Regions from separate parts of the Paenibacillus kribbensis genome, predicted to be linked through region 1. Evidence: predicted binding sites of a transcription regulator. Region 1 holds the regulator's gene; the other holds the start of a gene.
The links. The regulator NrdR, encoded in region 1, represses ribonucleotide reductase genes. The targets are predictions, from matches to a motif close to AACACNATATATNGTGTT.
Positions count from the first base shown of each region.

Region 2: nrdI (class Ib ribonucleoside-diphosphate reductase assembly flavoprotein NrdI) is a predicted target of NrdR. The motif match lies at 6,402-6,419, and genes of this name have one in related genera.

Region 1 is NZ_CP020028.1:3,804,079-3,812,180, reverse strand. It holds gene B4V02_RS16940 (MntP/YtaF family protein) at 1-563, shown strand, start outside; gene coaE (dephospho-CoA kinase) at 575-1,171, shown strand; gene B4V02_RS16930 (lytic transglycosylase domain-containing protein) at 1,168-1,731, shown strand; gene B4V02_RS16925 (alpha/beta-type small acid-soluble spore protein) at 1,848-2,072, opposite strand; gene nrdR (transcriptional regulator NrdR) at 2,178-2,645, shown strand; tRNA gene B4V02_RS16915 (tRNA-Ala) at 2,769-2,844, shown strand; tRNA gene B4V02_RS16910 (tRNA-Lys) at 2,858-2,930, shown strand; gene B4V02_RS16905 (MarR family transcriptional regulator) at 3,112-3,585, shown strand; gene B4V02_RS16900 (MFS transporter) at 3,742-4,971, shown strand; gene rhaM (L-rhamnose mutarotase) at 5,135-5,449, shown strand; gene B4V02_RS16890 (cache domain-containing sensor histidine kinase) at 5,455-7,212, shown strand; gene B4V02_RS16885 (response regulator) at 7,217-8,102, shown strand, end outside.
Region 2 is NZ_CP020028.1:3,588,632-3,596,733, forward strand. It holds gene B4V02_RS15890 (beta-mannosidase) at 1-500, opposite strand, end outside; gene B4V02_RS15895 (LacI family DNA-binding transcriptional regulator) at 716-1,783, opposite strand; gene B4V02_RS15900 (ABC transporter substrate-binding protein) at 2,065-3,756, shown strand; gene B4V02_RS15905 (winged helix-turn-helix transcriptional regulator) at 3,902-4,285, opposite strand; gene ahlS (AhlS family quorum-quenching N-acyl homoserine lactonase) at 4,459-5,307, shown strand; gene B4V02_RS15915 (GNAT family N-acetyltransferase) at 5,420-5,980, opposite strand; gene B4V02_RS15920 (DUF2500 domain-containing protein) at 6,050-6,151, opposite strand; gene nrdI (class Ib ribonucleoside-diphosphate reductase assembly flavoprotein NrdI) at 6,534-6,893, shown strand; gene nrdE (class 1b ribonucleoside-diphosphate reductase subunit alpha) at 6,880-8,102, shown strand, end outside.

The DNA of each region.
Region 1 (8,102 bases):
TCGGCGCATTACTATCCCGTGTCCTGTCTCCTGTATATACGACTGTTCTCGGTGCTGTTATTCTGATCTGTATTGGCTGCTATTCTTTGATTCAAGCCCTGCATCGCAAAGAGGATTTGACGGACGATCCTGTGAGCGGATCTGTTCTGGACCAGAATAAAAATGTAGAGGGTACGGAAACAGCCGAAGCTCCTTCGGAAACTTTAGAGATACAGCAGGAACGAACCGTATTTTCGCTGGAGTTCCGCAAATGGGGCCTTGTTATTCGTATTCTTCGAAGTCCGTCTGCGGCAGATACGGACCGTTCCGGCAGTATATCTGCCATGGAAGCGGTTTGGCTAGGCATCGCCTTATCGGTCGATGCGTTTGGAGCAGGGTTAGGGGCAGCCATGCTGGGTTTCCAACCCCTATCTACAGCGATGGCTATTACATTATTCAGCGGGACGTTTTTGATCGTAGGGATGAAGGCAGGCTTCTTCCTGTCGGCATTCCGATTTATGAAGGCGCTGGGTGTGTTACCCGCATTATTACTGATTATGATGGGCATATTGAAGCTGTTATGAGGTGAAAGAGCATGAATATCGGATTAACCGGGGGGATTGCTACCGGAAAAAGCACCGTGTCGGCTCTTTTGGTCGCCAAGGGTGCGCTGCTGATCGACGCAGATGCCATTGCCCGGGAAGTCATGCTTCCGGGGCATCCGGTGCTGGCGGCGGTCATACAGCATTTTGGACAAGCTGTGATGAACAGCGACGGAACTCTGCATCGCAAAAAACTGGGCGAGATTGTATTTGCAGACCCTGCCCAGCGACAGGCGCTTAATGATATTACTCATCCTGCGATACGTGAGGAGATGCGTTTGCGTATGGTAGCTTACGAACGGGAGCAGCCGGACAAGCTTGTGTTGGCGGATATCCCGTTATTGTATGAGTCCGGGCTGGAGAGCTTGTACAAGGAAATTATGGTTGTGTATGTACCGCGTGAAGTTCAGCTCCAGCGTCTGATGCTTAGAGATGGACTGACAGAGGAACAAGCCGGACTTCGATTGTCTGCGCAAATGGATATCGAACAAAAAAGAAGCATGGCCGATATCGTCATTGATAACAGTGGAACACTGGCTGAAACAGAACGGCAAATTGAGCTATTTTGGCAGCGAAAGGGACTTGCATGAACATACTGCGTAAAAAAAGAGTCCTGCTCGCTTTGTTTGTCGGTTTTGTTTTGATTCTGTTTTTCAGTTCCAATTGGATGTCGTGGTTTTATCCGATTCAGTATAAGGATGAAATTCGGCAGTATTCGCAGACGTATCAAGTAGACCCTTTCTTGGTGGCGTCTATTATCCGTGTCGAAACGAATTTCAAAACCAGTAAGCAGTCAAACAAAGGCGCATTGGGGCTTATGCAGATTATGCCTGATACCGCCAATTGGATTATGGACAGTGCTCAGGTTCAGAAGGTGCCGCTTGACAATGTAAAGCATGAGCCGGGGACCAACATTGAACTGGGAACCTGGTATTTGCATAATCTGTCTACTAAATTTCAAGATAATCCGGTAGCGGTCGTAGCTGCTTACAATGCAGGACCAGGAAAAGTTCAAGAGTGGCTGAACAAGGGAGTGTGGGATGGAAAGGAAGAGTCCATTAAACAAATTCCCTTTGGTGAGACACGGCATTATGTGCAGCGAGTCATTTACTATTACAGGCAATATACAAAAATTTATAATGAGTTTTGAGTGACAAGTGAATGACAATATGGGCCTTTTGCCTTTAAAATGAAAAAAGCGCAGGACAGGCTGTACTTCACAGCCTATCCGTACACTTTTTGGTAACATCTACATTGATACCGAGATTATTGGTATTGACCTGCCAATTGTTGTTCGGCGATCGTTACGAGGCGTTTTGTGATATAGCCCCCGAGCGAACCGTTCTCATAGGAAGTCATGTTACCTTGGTATCCATCTTGAGGAATGCTGATACCCAGCTCTTGAGCGATTTCATATTTCATTTGCTCCAGAGCGCCGGAGGCTTTGTTGACTACCAGGTTGTTGGAGTTGCCAGAGTTTCCTTGTGCCATTGTTGTTCACCTCCTCGCGACGTGGTAAACATATTATGATCTGTTTCGACAAAATTATTACTGTAAAGTAACGGGAATTTACTGGAAAAAGGAAGTGATGATATTATGAAATGTCCGTATTGTGCTTACAATGGGACGAAGGTGTTGGATTCGCGGCCTGCGAATGATAACAAGTCCATTCGCCGCCGTCGTGAATGTGAGCAGTGTGCCAGGCGTTTTACCACCTTTGAAATGGTGGAGGAGACCCCTTTGATGGTTATCAAGAAGGATGGAAGCCGTGAAGAGTTCAGTCGTGATAAAATGCTGCGCGGTCTTATCCGTGCCTGTGAGAAGCGTCCTGTATCGGTCGAGCAACTGGATTTAATCGTGTCCCAGGTGGAAAATGCCATCCGCAACACGGCTGCCACCGAGGTGGACAGCCAGCAGATCGGTGAGCTGGTCATGGAACAGCTCTACCCTGTGGATGAAGTCGCTTACGTACGCTTTGCGTCCGTCTATCGACAGTTCAAAGACATTAACATGTTTATGAAGGAACTGAAAACACTGTTATCCAAAGATACAGCCAGCGACTGATCGCTGCCTGTATCTTGGGTAATGGTGGGAGATGATTATAATTTTTTTATAAAAGTATTGACAAAGGGTACAATATTTTATATGATATAGAAGTCGCTTGAAACGTTTTTAATTACAAAAAATGGGGCCTTAGCTCAGCTGGGAGAGCGCATCGCTGGCAGCGATGAGGTCAGGGGTTCGATCCCCCTAGGCTCCACCAATATTTTGATTATGGACTCTTAGCTCAGTTGGTAGAGCAGTTGACTCTTAATCAATTGGTCCAGGGTTCGAGTCCCTGAGAGTCCATCCTTTAGAAAAACGGCAGAAATGCCGTTTTTTTTGACATTATAGAATTTATAAATTTTCGGGGTGGGAGCAGGACTACCACTCTGTTTTTGTTTTTGGTAAGGTAGAGGACAAGGTCAATTCCATTTTAAAAATAATTATTTTAATATTGCTAATGCACCAACGGGTGGGAGGACAGGCCATGAACAAAGAAGAACTGGTCATAATGAGGTTCAGGGACTTATTCAACAAGATGGTTTGGCTTAATAAGTCTAAGATGGAAGACAGTCTTAAGGGTTATAAGTCTTCTGAAGTACATTGCATCGAATACATTGAAAGAAATGTGGATTCCAACGTGACAAAACTTGCGGAGTCCCTTTATATGACTAGCGGTGCCATAAGTAAAATAACTAAGAAGCTCATAAAAAAAGGCATTATCGAAAGCTATCAGAAGCCGGATAACAAGAAAGAAATCTATTTTAGGCTTACTGAACAAGGGAAAGTAATTTATAAAATCCATGAGGAATTGCACAAAGAGTTTCAAGAGCGGGATAAAGCCGTATTTGAGCAGGTAACCGAGGAACAATTTGACAGTATGCTTAGCTTCATGGAAAAGTATAGTAGGCATTTGGATGCGGAAATAAAGAAACAGGGTATAGATATGAAGTCGGAATAAATTTGAATAATGAAAATCAAACCACAGGCAGCCGGGCTCTATTGAGAACAGGCTGCATTTTTATTGCTATTATTTTGTTGCCAAGGAAGCAAAATAATGATACGATAATTTTGCTTCCGAGGAAGCTAAATTATAACTTTTGAGGAGAGAATTTAAGTGTTCAAATTTAGATCATACAATGAACAGAACACAAAACAAGCCGTAGATAAAAAGGCTTTAATATTCGGTCTTATGTCTGTGTTTCTTTGCGGAATAGGCTTCAGTATCATAACACCTGTCGTCCCATTCTTGGTGCAGCCTTATATAAGCAATCCGGGAGATCAAGCTATAGTTGTCACGCTGCTGACCTCTGTTTATGCAGTCTGCGTGTTTTTTGCGGCCCCCGGACTTGGAGCTTTGAGCGACAGATATGGCCGTCGTCCATTACTCTTAGTATGCCTTTTGGGTTCCGCAATCGGGTACTTCGTTTTTGCCATGGGAGGAGCTCTATGGGTACTATTTGCCGGGCGCATAATAGAAGGTATAGCAGGCGGGAGCATAAGCACTCTCTTCGCATATTTTGCAGACATCACTCCTGGAGAACAGCGCACCAAATACTTTGGGTGGGTGAGTGCGGTTGCAGGTGTAGGCTCCGCCATTGGCCCAGCTCTAGGCGGGTTGATTGCCAAGTTTGGTTATTCTGCACCAATGTATTTTGGTGCAATAATAACTTTATTAAATGTTGTTTATGGATACTTTTTTATGCCTGAGAGTCTTGAAAAGAACAATAGACTGAAAGAGATTACTCTAGTGAGGTTGAATCCATTCATACAGCTTGTAAACATACTCTCCATAAAAAACTTAAAAAGGCTACTTTTCTCAGCGTTCTTACTTTGGATACCCAACGGATCTCTACAGGCAGTTTTTTCACAATTTACAATAGATACGTTCAATTGGGCGCCTGCACTAATCGGACTTATGTTTTCAATTATGGGCGTCCAAGACATCATTTCACAAGGTTTCATCATGCCAAAGCTTTTGAAAAAACTTAGTGATGCACAGATAGCAATTCTTGGAATGGTTTCGGAGATTATAGGTTACAGTCTTATTGCGCTATCTGCTTTGTTCTCATTCTATCCTCTTATTATCGCTGGAATGTTTATATTTGGTTTTGGTGATTCGATCTTCGGGCCTTCATTCAATGGGATGCTTTCCAAGTCTGTCGATTCTAGTGAACAAGGAAGGATTCAAGGAGGTAGCCAATCTATTCAGGCTTTAGCAAGAATAATTGGGCCTATCATTGGAGGTCAAATCTATGTATCACTTGGTCATGCCGCACCCGCTTTTATGGGTATGATCCTTATAGCAGCGGCAATGCTCTTATTGCAGAATGCATTTCGTAAATGAAGAGTGGTTCAATGAAAAGATGTGAAAAACAATATTTTAGTGAATTGCGTCATAGGGCATCTATCGTATTCTAGTGTAATTTAGATAAATAAGAAAGATAAACAAATTCATCCTAAAATACTGCAAAAGACAAAATTGTTTTTAAAGTCTGGAGTGTTGAAAAGTGATTAGAAAAGCGAGTATTATGCATGTTTTTCCTGATTATTATGAGGAGTACAAGCGCCGCCATGACAAACTTTGGCCGGAAATGGCTGAAGTGCTAAAAAGGCACGGTGCGCACAACTATTCCATATTTCTTGATGAAGAAACGGGGAGCTTATTTGCTTTCTTGGAAATTGAAGATGAAGAAAAATGGGAACAAATTGCTCAAACCGATATTTGCCAAAAATGGTGGGCCTATATGGAGCCTTTAATGGAGACAAACCCTGATAACAGTCCTGTGTCAAGAAATTTAAAGGAAGTATTTTATTTGGAATAACAAATATGAAGAAGATATGGTTTTATTTTGCGAATATTTATATACATTCAAAGCTAAACGTAAAGCTTTTCTTAACGATTACATTGATTATGATGACAACGCTAGTATTTGTATTAGGGGGGCTTCAATATGCTTTTTCCCTCTATGATGAGCAAATCTATGCAAAATCCGCACAAGTGCTGATGATGTCGTCCAACAACGTAGAAGAGAAGCTTGAAAGAGTAGAAGAAGTCAGTTATAACATAGCAGTCGACCCGTATATTCAAAAAATTTTATTAGATCTTCAAGGAAATGTAAAAGGCTATGATTTCTATCGTCTTGAACAGAAAATTGGAGATGAATTGGAAAAATATATAGATCCGGCAAATTACGTTCATTCCATTTATCTGTACGATTCAGCAGGAAGGGAGTTTTTGGCCGGGGATAGCAGCAAACCAATAAAGAATAAAGATAAGGAGCTTGCACTTAGTCAGGCGGATAAGTATGAGGGTAAAAACCATTGGATGGAGCTGGAAGGGAGCAATGGGGATTTAATTTCTGTTCGCCTTATCCAGTCTTATGGGAACTTAAACTTTGAAACCATCGGCAAACTGCTTATTCGTGTTCATTTAGACAAGATTGTAAGCGGTTTACCAAAGCCTCACGGAGATATAGCAGGAAATATTGTGATTACAAAAGAGGATGAGATTTTTTATTCGGAAAAAGGAATAGATAATTTAAAAGAATATCATTTCAATGCAAAAGATGATCAGGGCTATAGTATCGAATACATTCATGGGGAAAGAAGCTTTGTCAGCCATATTACAACTGATTTTAAGGACTGGACATACTGGAGCATCATTCCATTTGACATGATGTTTTCCAAGATTACTGCTGCAAAATATACCTTGGTGCTGGTTTTTATGTTAATGTTCGTTTTTCTTATTTCCCTTGGTTTTAAATTTTTAAGAAAGTTTACAAATCCCATTCAAGAATTAGCATCTACCATGCAGGAAGTCCAAAAGGGGAACTTTCACGCCGTAAATCAATTAAATCCCTCTATGATTCATGAAGACGAGATAGGGATACTGTATCGGAATTTTATAACCATGATCCAAAGAATTGATGAGTTGATCCAGGAGAACTTTTCCAAGCAGCTGCTGATTAAGGAAACTGAATTTAAAGCATTGCAGGCTCAGATCAACCCGCACTTTCTATACAATACACTGGAGTCCGTTAATTGGTTGGCTAAAACAAATAAACAGAAGCAAATTTCAAGCATGGTGGAAGCCCTGGGTCATCTCATGAGATACTCCACCAATTTTAACCGGGATATTATTACACTTGAAGAGGAACTTGACATTTTGAATAGTTATTTAACCATCCAAAAATACCGGTTTGACGACCGGATTGATGTTCAAATAGACTTCCCCTGCCATGTTGCAAAATATAAGATTCCAAAATTAATATTGCAGCCCCTTCTGGAGAATTCGTTCAAGCATGCAGTTGAGCCTTCCGTCTATTTGTCAGTTATTAAATTGCATGTTTATCAGGAAGAGGACAAGCTATTTATTCGGATTGAAGATAACGGGCCTGGCATAGATCCCCTAATCCTTCAAAAAGTAAAAGAAGGAAAAGTAAATCCTAATGGTACTGGAATAGGATTGAACAATATCGATGATCGGATCAAGCTTTATGCTGGCGAACAGTATGGTTTAAGAATTGAAAATCTTTCGGGAAAAGGGACCGCAATTACGGTAGTTTTACCTGTTCAAACGGGGTGATAGAATGTCATATAAAGTGTTATTGGTAGATGACGAACGGATTATTGTTGAAGGTATTTCCAATGTGGTCGATTGGGCAGCATTGGATACGGAACTTGTAGCAACGGCGAGAAACGGGATCGATGCGTATGAGAAAATTGTTGAACTACAACCTGATATTGTGATCAGTGATATCAAAATGCCTGGTATGGACGGACTTAGTCTTGTTTCAAAGGCGCATCAGCAATATCCTTCTATAAAATTTATCCTGCTGTCCGGATACGGTGAGTTTGAATACGCGAGAACCGCCATGCACTATGATGTTAAAAATTATTTGTTAAAGCCATGCAATGAGGATAAAATCACAGCTGCGCTTAACGATACCGTTAATGAACTAAACGAAAAAAAGGTTCAGGAAACCTTTATTAGCGAGCTCCAGGAAAAATACCAAAACGCTCAGCCCTATACCAAAGCGCATCTGTTAACCGAATTCTTAACTAGTAAAAGCTACTTGGACAATGATTTATCATTCTATGAGCAGCTTTTTGATTTTGAAATAAATAATCAGCAGGTCAGAATCGTTCTTTTTATGATGGAAGGTTATTTTTCTTATGAGCATTTGTTTGCCATTAAAAATATTGGAGCTGAAATCCTTGACTCCGTCTTGGTAACAACCAATATTGGTGAATATGCACTGTTCCTGATCGAGGATGATCATGACTCGGAAAAACTACATCAAAAAATTATACAAATAAGAGAAACCATTCATCAATATTTCAAAAGAGATACCACGGTTGCTATAAGTGAAGGGAACTATTTCCGAAACGCCAGGAACTTGTACCGTGAGGCCATGGAGTGTTTGGAACATCGCTTTTATTTGGGGGAAGGAAGCATTATAACGAGAAAAGATA
Region 2 (8,102 bases), 220 kb from region 1:
TTACGCGCGAAAACGCTTACCTTTTTGTCTGCCAAACCACCAGCTTCGGACTGATCATTTGGTGCAGGAAGTGCATAGCCTAACCGTTCCAGCTTGGGGACATCTTCAGCAATCGGTGAACGGAAATAAATTTCCAGCCGATTTCCCCCTACTTGAACAAGCTCCTTCACATCCTGTCTCCATTGCCGAAACATATTATTGGTCGACAATACATGTTGCCCATTCACTTTTACATCTGCATAGGTGTCCAGTCCTTCCAACACCAATTCTATCCGCCTACATTGAAGCTGTTCCGCATGGATCTCAAAACAGGCTTCATAGATCCAGTCCTGCTTGTCAATCCACTGTACCTCTGCCTCGTTCATCCCGATAAACGGATCAGGAATTTGGCCAAGTCGTAAAAGATCGGTATGCACACAACCCGGCACTTCCACATTAAACCACTCATCACTTTGCGCTTCCCTAAATCTCCAGCAATCCAGTTCTATCTCATTGAACATTGCCACAAGCCTCCCTGTAAGGATGATTGGGAACATCTGGGTCTCTCTTTCAACATAACAAAAATAACATCAAGCTAACAAAGTAGTCAAATTGTTTTTTTCGCAAAACCATTTGTATAGCAACCAAAAAAAGTCGCTCTCTGGCCTTAAACAGGCTAAAAAGCGACATCTTTATTTCTCCACATCAACGGAGTACATCTAATGCGATCTGAACATCAACTAGATCTGATTGAGCTGATTGGACGCTCAGGGTCATCTTTTCCCCGACTGTTGCGGGGCGCATGTCGTTCCCGTATAACCAGCTCTGCGTGCAGCAGCTTTTTTTCGACAGGCGAATCCGGGTTGGTTATTCGCCATAGCAATTGATCGACCGCACGCATTCCCAGCAGCTCCTTATCCACTCTTACCGTGGCATAAATCGGCATCTGTTCGTTCGTATCATCAAATCCCGTCACCCCGCAGCGCCTCGGGACATCAATTCCCTTCCGTTTCAGCACATCCACCGCTTGTGCAGCAGTCACATCATTCGCGCACACAAACACCTCCGGCAACTCGCTCTCGTTCAGCTTGTCCAATTCCTCCTCCAGCGCTTGCACTCCCCCGTGAAGAAAGGCCTTGTTCTGCTGTAATTGTACGCCGCTCATTTCCAATGTGGAGCGAAAAGCTTCCCAACGTTCATAGAAACTGTGAGCATCGTCAATTTGACCGACAAATTGAAAACGTGTATAGCCCCTGCACAGCAAATCCTTCATTAATTCACTCATGCATGTGCGATTATCCGTAAACACCGTATCACTTAAAAATGCAGAATCCCAATGATCTACCATGACGACTGGAATCCCCATTCGATAAATATTCAGCAGCATCGGCGTTGAAACCGACCCTACCGTAATAATCCCCTTGATCGCTTCCGGATTCAGCAACGAAAACATATCTTCAGTCGAGGGCTCCGTTAACGTGACCATATCCATTCCCTTGCGCTTCAGACGCTCGGAGATTCCTTCAAACACAGGTCCCCAGTATCTGGATTCCCTGTTCTGGTGTCGTATATTTGGAAATAACACCAGCACAGTGCCCGACCATTCCTTGGCATCCGTATCACGCGGCTCTAGCCCGGTCACTTTTGGATGGTTGCGAAAATAGCCCATCTGGGCAGCCAGCTTGACCAGCACCGTCCTTGTCTCTTCACTTACGCCGGGCTTGCCTGACAATGCACGAGAAACAGCGAATTTTGAAACGCCCGCCGCATCCGCAATTTCCTGCAATGTTACTTTTCCACGCATCTTCTCACCCAACCCTATTCGGAATCTAGTTCTGCTTCTGCCTGTTTTCAATACACGGGTGTGCCTATAAACTGGTACCATCGTAGCATACTTTGTTTTAGATCATCAAACGATAGATTTGCACAAATCCACACCATCCGCCATAATATGTTTGCATAATAAAAAAACAAACAGCATAACAAATCACCATAAATCACTTGACGTAAGGTAGTTTATTTCCTACAATTTACTAATGAAAGCACTTACATTATGTGAATCATACTTAAAAAGGGGGATTGCAAATGTTCAAGAACAGATTGGTACGACAAAGCTCCATCCTGCTCCTGGCTGTGCTGCTGCTCGTGACAACGGGCTGTGCGAGCGGAACAGGCGGTACGGCATCAAAAGAAGATCCCGATGACACCAGTCCCATGACCCTAACTTTTTTTGGCGGTGATTCCAGCTCCAACTGGAACAACATGAAAGACGCGGTCGGACAGGAAATTATCAAAAAAACGGGCGTTACACTCAATGCCGAATATGCCGTCAATGGTCGAGGTGAGGAAAAATTTGCACTGATGGTCGCCAGCGGAGAGTATCCTGACCTCGTGTATCCCAAAGGGGAAGTCGGAAAGATGGTCGATGCCGGAGCACTCATTGACTTAACCGACCTGATTGACAAATACGGTCCAAATATTAAGAAAGTATACGGAGACTATTTTAACCGTATCAAATATAGCAGTGAAGATCCTGCCATTTATACGATCCCAACCAATTTGGGCGTAGATCACATCGCATTTGATGCACAGGCCGGCTTTGAAATCCAGCATCAGGCACTTAAAAAGCTCGGATACCCCAAAATTCGCACCGTCCAGGATTTTGAAAAAGCACTCAAGGACTATGTCGCCAAATATCCCACCACCAACGGCCAGCCTACCATTCCCCTCTCACTTGATGCCGAAGACTGGAAAATTCAGATTACCGTGACGAATCCCGCCGTGATCGCTACAGGCGGACCGGATGATGGCGAGTATTATATTGATCCGAAAACACACAAAGCCATCCTTCACTACAAGCGCCCGGAAGAACGGGAATATTTCCGTTGGCTGAATCATATGTACAACGAAGGATTGCTGGATAAGGATACTTTTGTGCAAAAAAGTGATCAGTACAAATCCAAGATTGCTGCAGGTCGGGTCATTGGACTCATTGATCAGGAATGGAACTATCAGGATGCCGAAAACGCCCTCAAGGCTGCAGGCAAGGATGAATTTACCTACGCTCATTTTCCAGTCACCTTAAATGAAAAATATCAGGATCATTCCCTCCAGCCAGTTGGCTTTGACGCTGCATACGGCATCGGAATTACGACTTCGTGCAAAAATCCGGTGCGTGCCATCAAGTTTCTGGATTTTCTGGCCTCCGACGAAGGACAAATTTTGCGCAACTGGGGCATTGAAGGCCAGCATTACAATGTAGAAAACGGCAAACGAGTCATTCCGGCTGCCGTACAGCAACGCAAAAACACCGATAATGCTTCTTTTACTAGAGAGTCAGGTATCGGTTTGTACTGGATATGGGGACCTCATTACGGGGACAGCGTCAAAGACCCTTCTGGCAATTACTATACAACCAACTATCCGGAAATGATTACCGAAAATTACAGCCAAGCCGAAAAAGAATCCCTTCAGGCATACAAGGCCCAGACATGGAAGGACCTGTTCCCGAACGAAAAGGATTTCCCGGCAAAAGAGTGGGGTGCCGCCTACAATATGCCGGTTCCGACCGATACGAACTACAATGTCATTTATCAGAAGTCGCAGGACATTGTGCGCAAACGGATTCCTGAGGCTATACTTGCCAAGCCGGATCAGTTCGACACCGTCTATGACCGTATGCTGCAGGAACTGGACCAGGCAGGTGTACCGAAGGCTGAAGAAGTCTACACTGGCCTGATCCAAAATCGGCTGAAGCTATGGTACGGGGAGAAATAACGATCAAATAAGCTGAACTTAAAAGTTACCTATCGTTACTACTTCGTGCCACTACGCAGTCGGATGGGACTTCTCTTGTACAGCACCATCCGACTACTCCGTTTTTATGTAGAACGATACTCATTAGAGATTCTTTTGCAAATCTTCACTTACTGTATTTCAGATCATAATTGCCTCTCGCCTCCTCTACATGCGAATAATTCGTTCTGCCCCACTGTCTTAATTCTTTCATTGGTTGAAGTAAGGTTTCGCCTAAAGGGGTTAGCGAATATTCCACGGTAAGGGGTACTGTTGGTGTAATATGGCGTTGGACTAGCCCATCCCGCTCCAGCTTACGCACCGTTTGTGTCAGCATTTTTTTGGAAATGCCCTCGACTCTTCTGGAAATATCCCCGTATCTGATGTGCCCATTCTCCAATGCGTAAATGACGAGTGCCGTCCACTTGTTGGAAATAATCTCAAGGACTCTGCTATAGCCACAACCCGCCAGCGTGATGTCGGGTTGTTTATTTGTGGTTGAAGATGTCAAATCCTTTCCCCTCCTATGCACCTAAAAGTACCCTGGACACATTAAAGTGCCTCCTTATGTAAGTTTAGATTTTATATTAGGATATGTCTATACCTGCCGCTACGGCAGCGTAACCGTCAAGAGTGAAGCTAGAGATTCACTTGGAAATTACTCTTCATTGGGAGGAAACGAACATGTCAAATATTATTAAACCGCGGCCTAAGCTGTATGTGATGGATAACGGACGAATGAGCATGGACAAGAACTGGATAATCGCCATGCATAATCCGGCCACGATTAACAATCCTAATGCCTCAACAGAGTTCACTGAATTCCCCATCTATACAGTATTGATCGACCACCCTGAGGGAAAGATTTTGTTTGATACAGCATGTAATCCGAACTCGATGGGCAGCGAAGGGCGTTGGGCCGAATCAACGCAATTGGCATCCCCTTGGGTGGCCAGTGAGGAATGTTACCTGCATAACCGGCTGGAGCAATTGAATGTAAGACCTGAGGAAATTAGGTACGTCATTGCCTCCCATTTGCATTTGGATCACGCGGGATGTTTGGAAATGTTTACGAATTCTACCGTTATCGTACATGAGGATGAGTTGAACGGTGCGCTGCAGAACTATGCCCGTAATGTAAAGGAAGGAGCTTATGTCTGGGCGGACATTGATGCATGGATCAAAAATCACTTGCAGTGGAAAACAATCAAACGCCATCAGGATAACCTGGAACTGGCTGAAGGTATCAACATTCTCAACTTTGGCAGCGGGCATGCTTGGGGGATGATAGGCTTGCATATTGAACTGCCGGAGACAGGGGGGATCATCCTTGCTTCGGACGCTATCTATTCAGCGGAAAGCTACGGTCCACCCGTCAAGCCGCCAGGTATTATTTATGATCTGCTTGGTTACCGGGATACGGTGGAAAAAATTCGCACACTGGCTGCACGGACGAATTCTCAAGTATGGTTCGGACATGATATTAATCAATTCAAACAATTCCGCAAATCAACCGAGGGATATTACGAATAAAAAGTTTAATATATCAGGTATCCACCCCAAAAGCCCGCAATTTCGCGGGCTTCTATGATTCGCTCGTTTTGTCCGGATTAAACCGAGTAAAATAACTTATACGGTTTCACTTTCAAGATTCCTTCGCTTGCTCTGCAGCTTCATATTCGCTCCGCAAAATCCCCATCTGAATAATGTCATAGTATTGACCTTCTCTGAACAGCTTTTCCCGTAGCCGACCTTCCTCTTTGAAACCGCAAGCCAGATAGCAACGGTATGCACGTTCATTGAACGCATAGACCTCCAGCTCCAGCCGATGCAGGTTCAGAGCATGAAATGCAAATTTCTGTATTAGCCGAATCGCTTCCCGTCCGTAGCCCTTACCCAGGTCACCGTCACGTCCGATCACAATACCAAGTGTGGCGTGCCGATTCACCCAGTTGATTTTAAATAAATCCAGTTGTCCGATATAGTCCAGTGTGTCTTTATGAGCAATGATAAAGCCCTTGATCTCGGAGTTGCCGTCAATCATCATCTGTACAAAGGATTCGCTACTGAATTGTGAATGCGGATAGATAAACACATCGCTTAAGCCATATGTAATTTCCGGGTCATTGACCCATTTTCGTATATCAGGTATATCCTCCAGACGGTATTCTCTCAATACAATTCGTTCCCCAATAATGTGCGGCATCGTCATCTTCCCTCCGGTATGTATTTTTTCAGTCATTCCAGCTCTCTACAATATACTTTACACTATACTTTACGCTTCCATCATTCTCACAAACCCCACAACACGTGTACCCTTATAATGAAGCTCCCCACGGTCCCCGACCACAATCATACCGAAGTCCGTATCCTTCACCTCCAGCTCCTTACGTTCACCCCCGTCAAACTCAAAGGTAATATAATAATATGTAAATTTTCCATTCTATTGCCCATTGACAAATGGTACATCTTCAACCTCAAAAACTCCAATACTTTTTTAACATACTTACGAAAAAAAAGTTCTTTCGCTCTTTTCCGCACCCCGCTTGGACTTATACCCGATCTGGGCCCTCTGATCCCCTTTGGAGCGATTGACAAAACTATATATAGATATAAAATAGAAAATGTGCTCTAAATATAGTGTGAAAAACGTGTTTTCGCCCGATATCTTGAACTTACAGGAATGAAAATACATGTACATATAGAGGCGGGTAATGCCGTTTTCTTTTTTTCGTTAATTGTTAAGGAGGATGCCTACAATGCTGATTGCTTATGATTCCAAGACCGGCAATGTAAAAAGATTTATTGGAAAGCTCAAGCTTCCGGCGGTTCAGATCCAGGAGCAAATGACTATAGATGAACCATACGTACTCATTACATATACGACAGGGTTTGGTCAGATACCTGAGAGGGTATCTTCCTTTTTGCAAAGAAACGCTAAAAACCTTGTCGGTGTAGCTGCAAGCGGCAACCGCAATTGGGGCGAATGCTTTGCAAAAAGCGCAGATTTGATTGCTGATCATTATAATGTCCCTGTGATTAGTAAATTTGAATTATCTGGAACGTTCGGAGATGTAGAGCGTTTTAAACAGGAGGTGAGCCGAGTTGCGGCATATTGAATTGAACAACATGTTGATGAAACGCGATACAGACGGCTTTTTCCAATTGGAAAAGGATCAAGAGGCTGTCGCAGAATTTATGAAGGAAGTTCAGGAACGCAGCCTGAAGTTTGCAGATACAGCGGCTCAAGTGCTGTACATGATTGAGAATGATTATTACGAGAATTTCTATAATAGCTATACAGCAGATGAAGTTAAAGATATTTTCCATATCACGCATAGCTATCAGTTTAAATTCCCTTCCTATATGGCGGCATCCAAGTTTTATACCGATTATGCACTGAAAAGCAATGACCGTAAGGTCTATCTGGAGCATTATCCTGACCGGGTTGCAGCAGTCGCACTGCATTTGGGACGCGGTAATGTTGATACGGCGCGGCTGCTCGCCCGCTCGATGATGGAGCAGCGCCTCCAGCCGGCCACACCCACATTCCTGAATGCAGGCAAAAGTCGCCGTGGAGAGCTGGTATCCTGCTTCCTGCTCGAAATGGACGACTCTCTTAACTCGATCAACTACGTGCTGAACACATGCATGCAGTTGTCGAAAATCGGCGGCGGCGTTGCGGTCAACCTGTCGAAGCTGCGGTCACGGGGCGAAGCAATCAAAGGCGTAGAAGGTGCAGCCAAAGGTATTATGCCTGTGCTGAAGCTGATGGAAGACGGATTCTCCTACGCGGATCAAATGGGGCAGCGCAAGGGCTCCGGCGCGGCGTACTACAACATTTTTGGTTGGGATGTACTGGAGTTCCTGGATAGTAAAAAAATCAATGCGGACGAAAGAGTGCGTCTCAAAACCCTCTCCATCGGATTGCTGGTGCCAAACCGCTTTTACAAGCTGGCTCAGGATAATGAACCTTTGCATGTATTTGCTCCGTACAGTGTGTACAAGGCCTATGGAACGCATCTGGACGACATGGATCTGGATGTAATGTACGATACGCTGCTTGCCGACGATCGGGTGAAGAAAAAAATAGCGATGAGCGCACGTGACATGCTGACGAAAATTGCCATGATTCAGCTGGAATCCGGCTATCCATACATGATGAATAAAAGTAACGCCAATCAGGCACATGCCCTTAAAAATGTGGGTCAAGTGAAGATGTCGAACCTGTGCACGGAAATATTCCAGTTGCAGGAAACTTCCGAAATTGCAGATTATGGCAAGCAGGATATCATCCGCCGCGATGTGAGCTGCAATCTGGCTTCCCT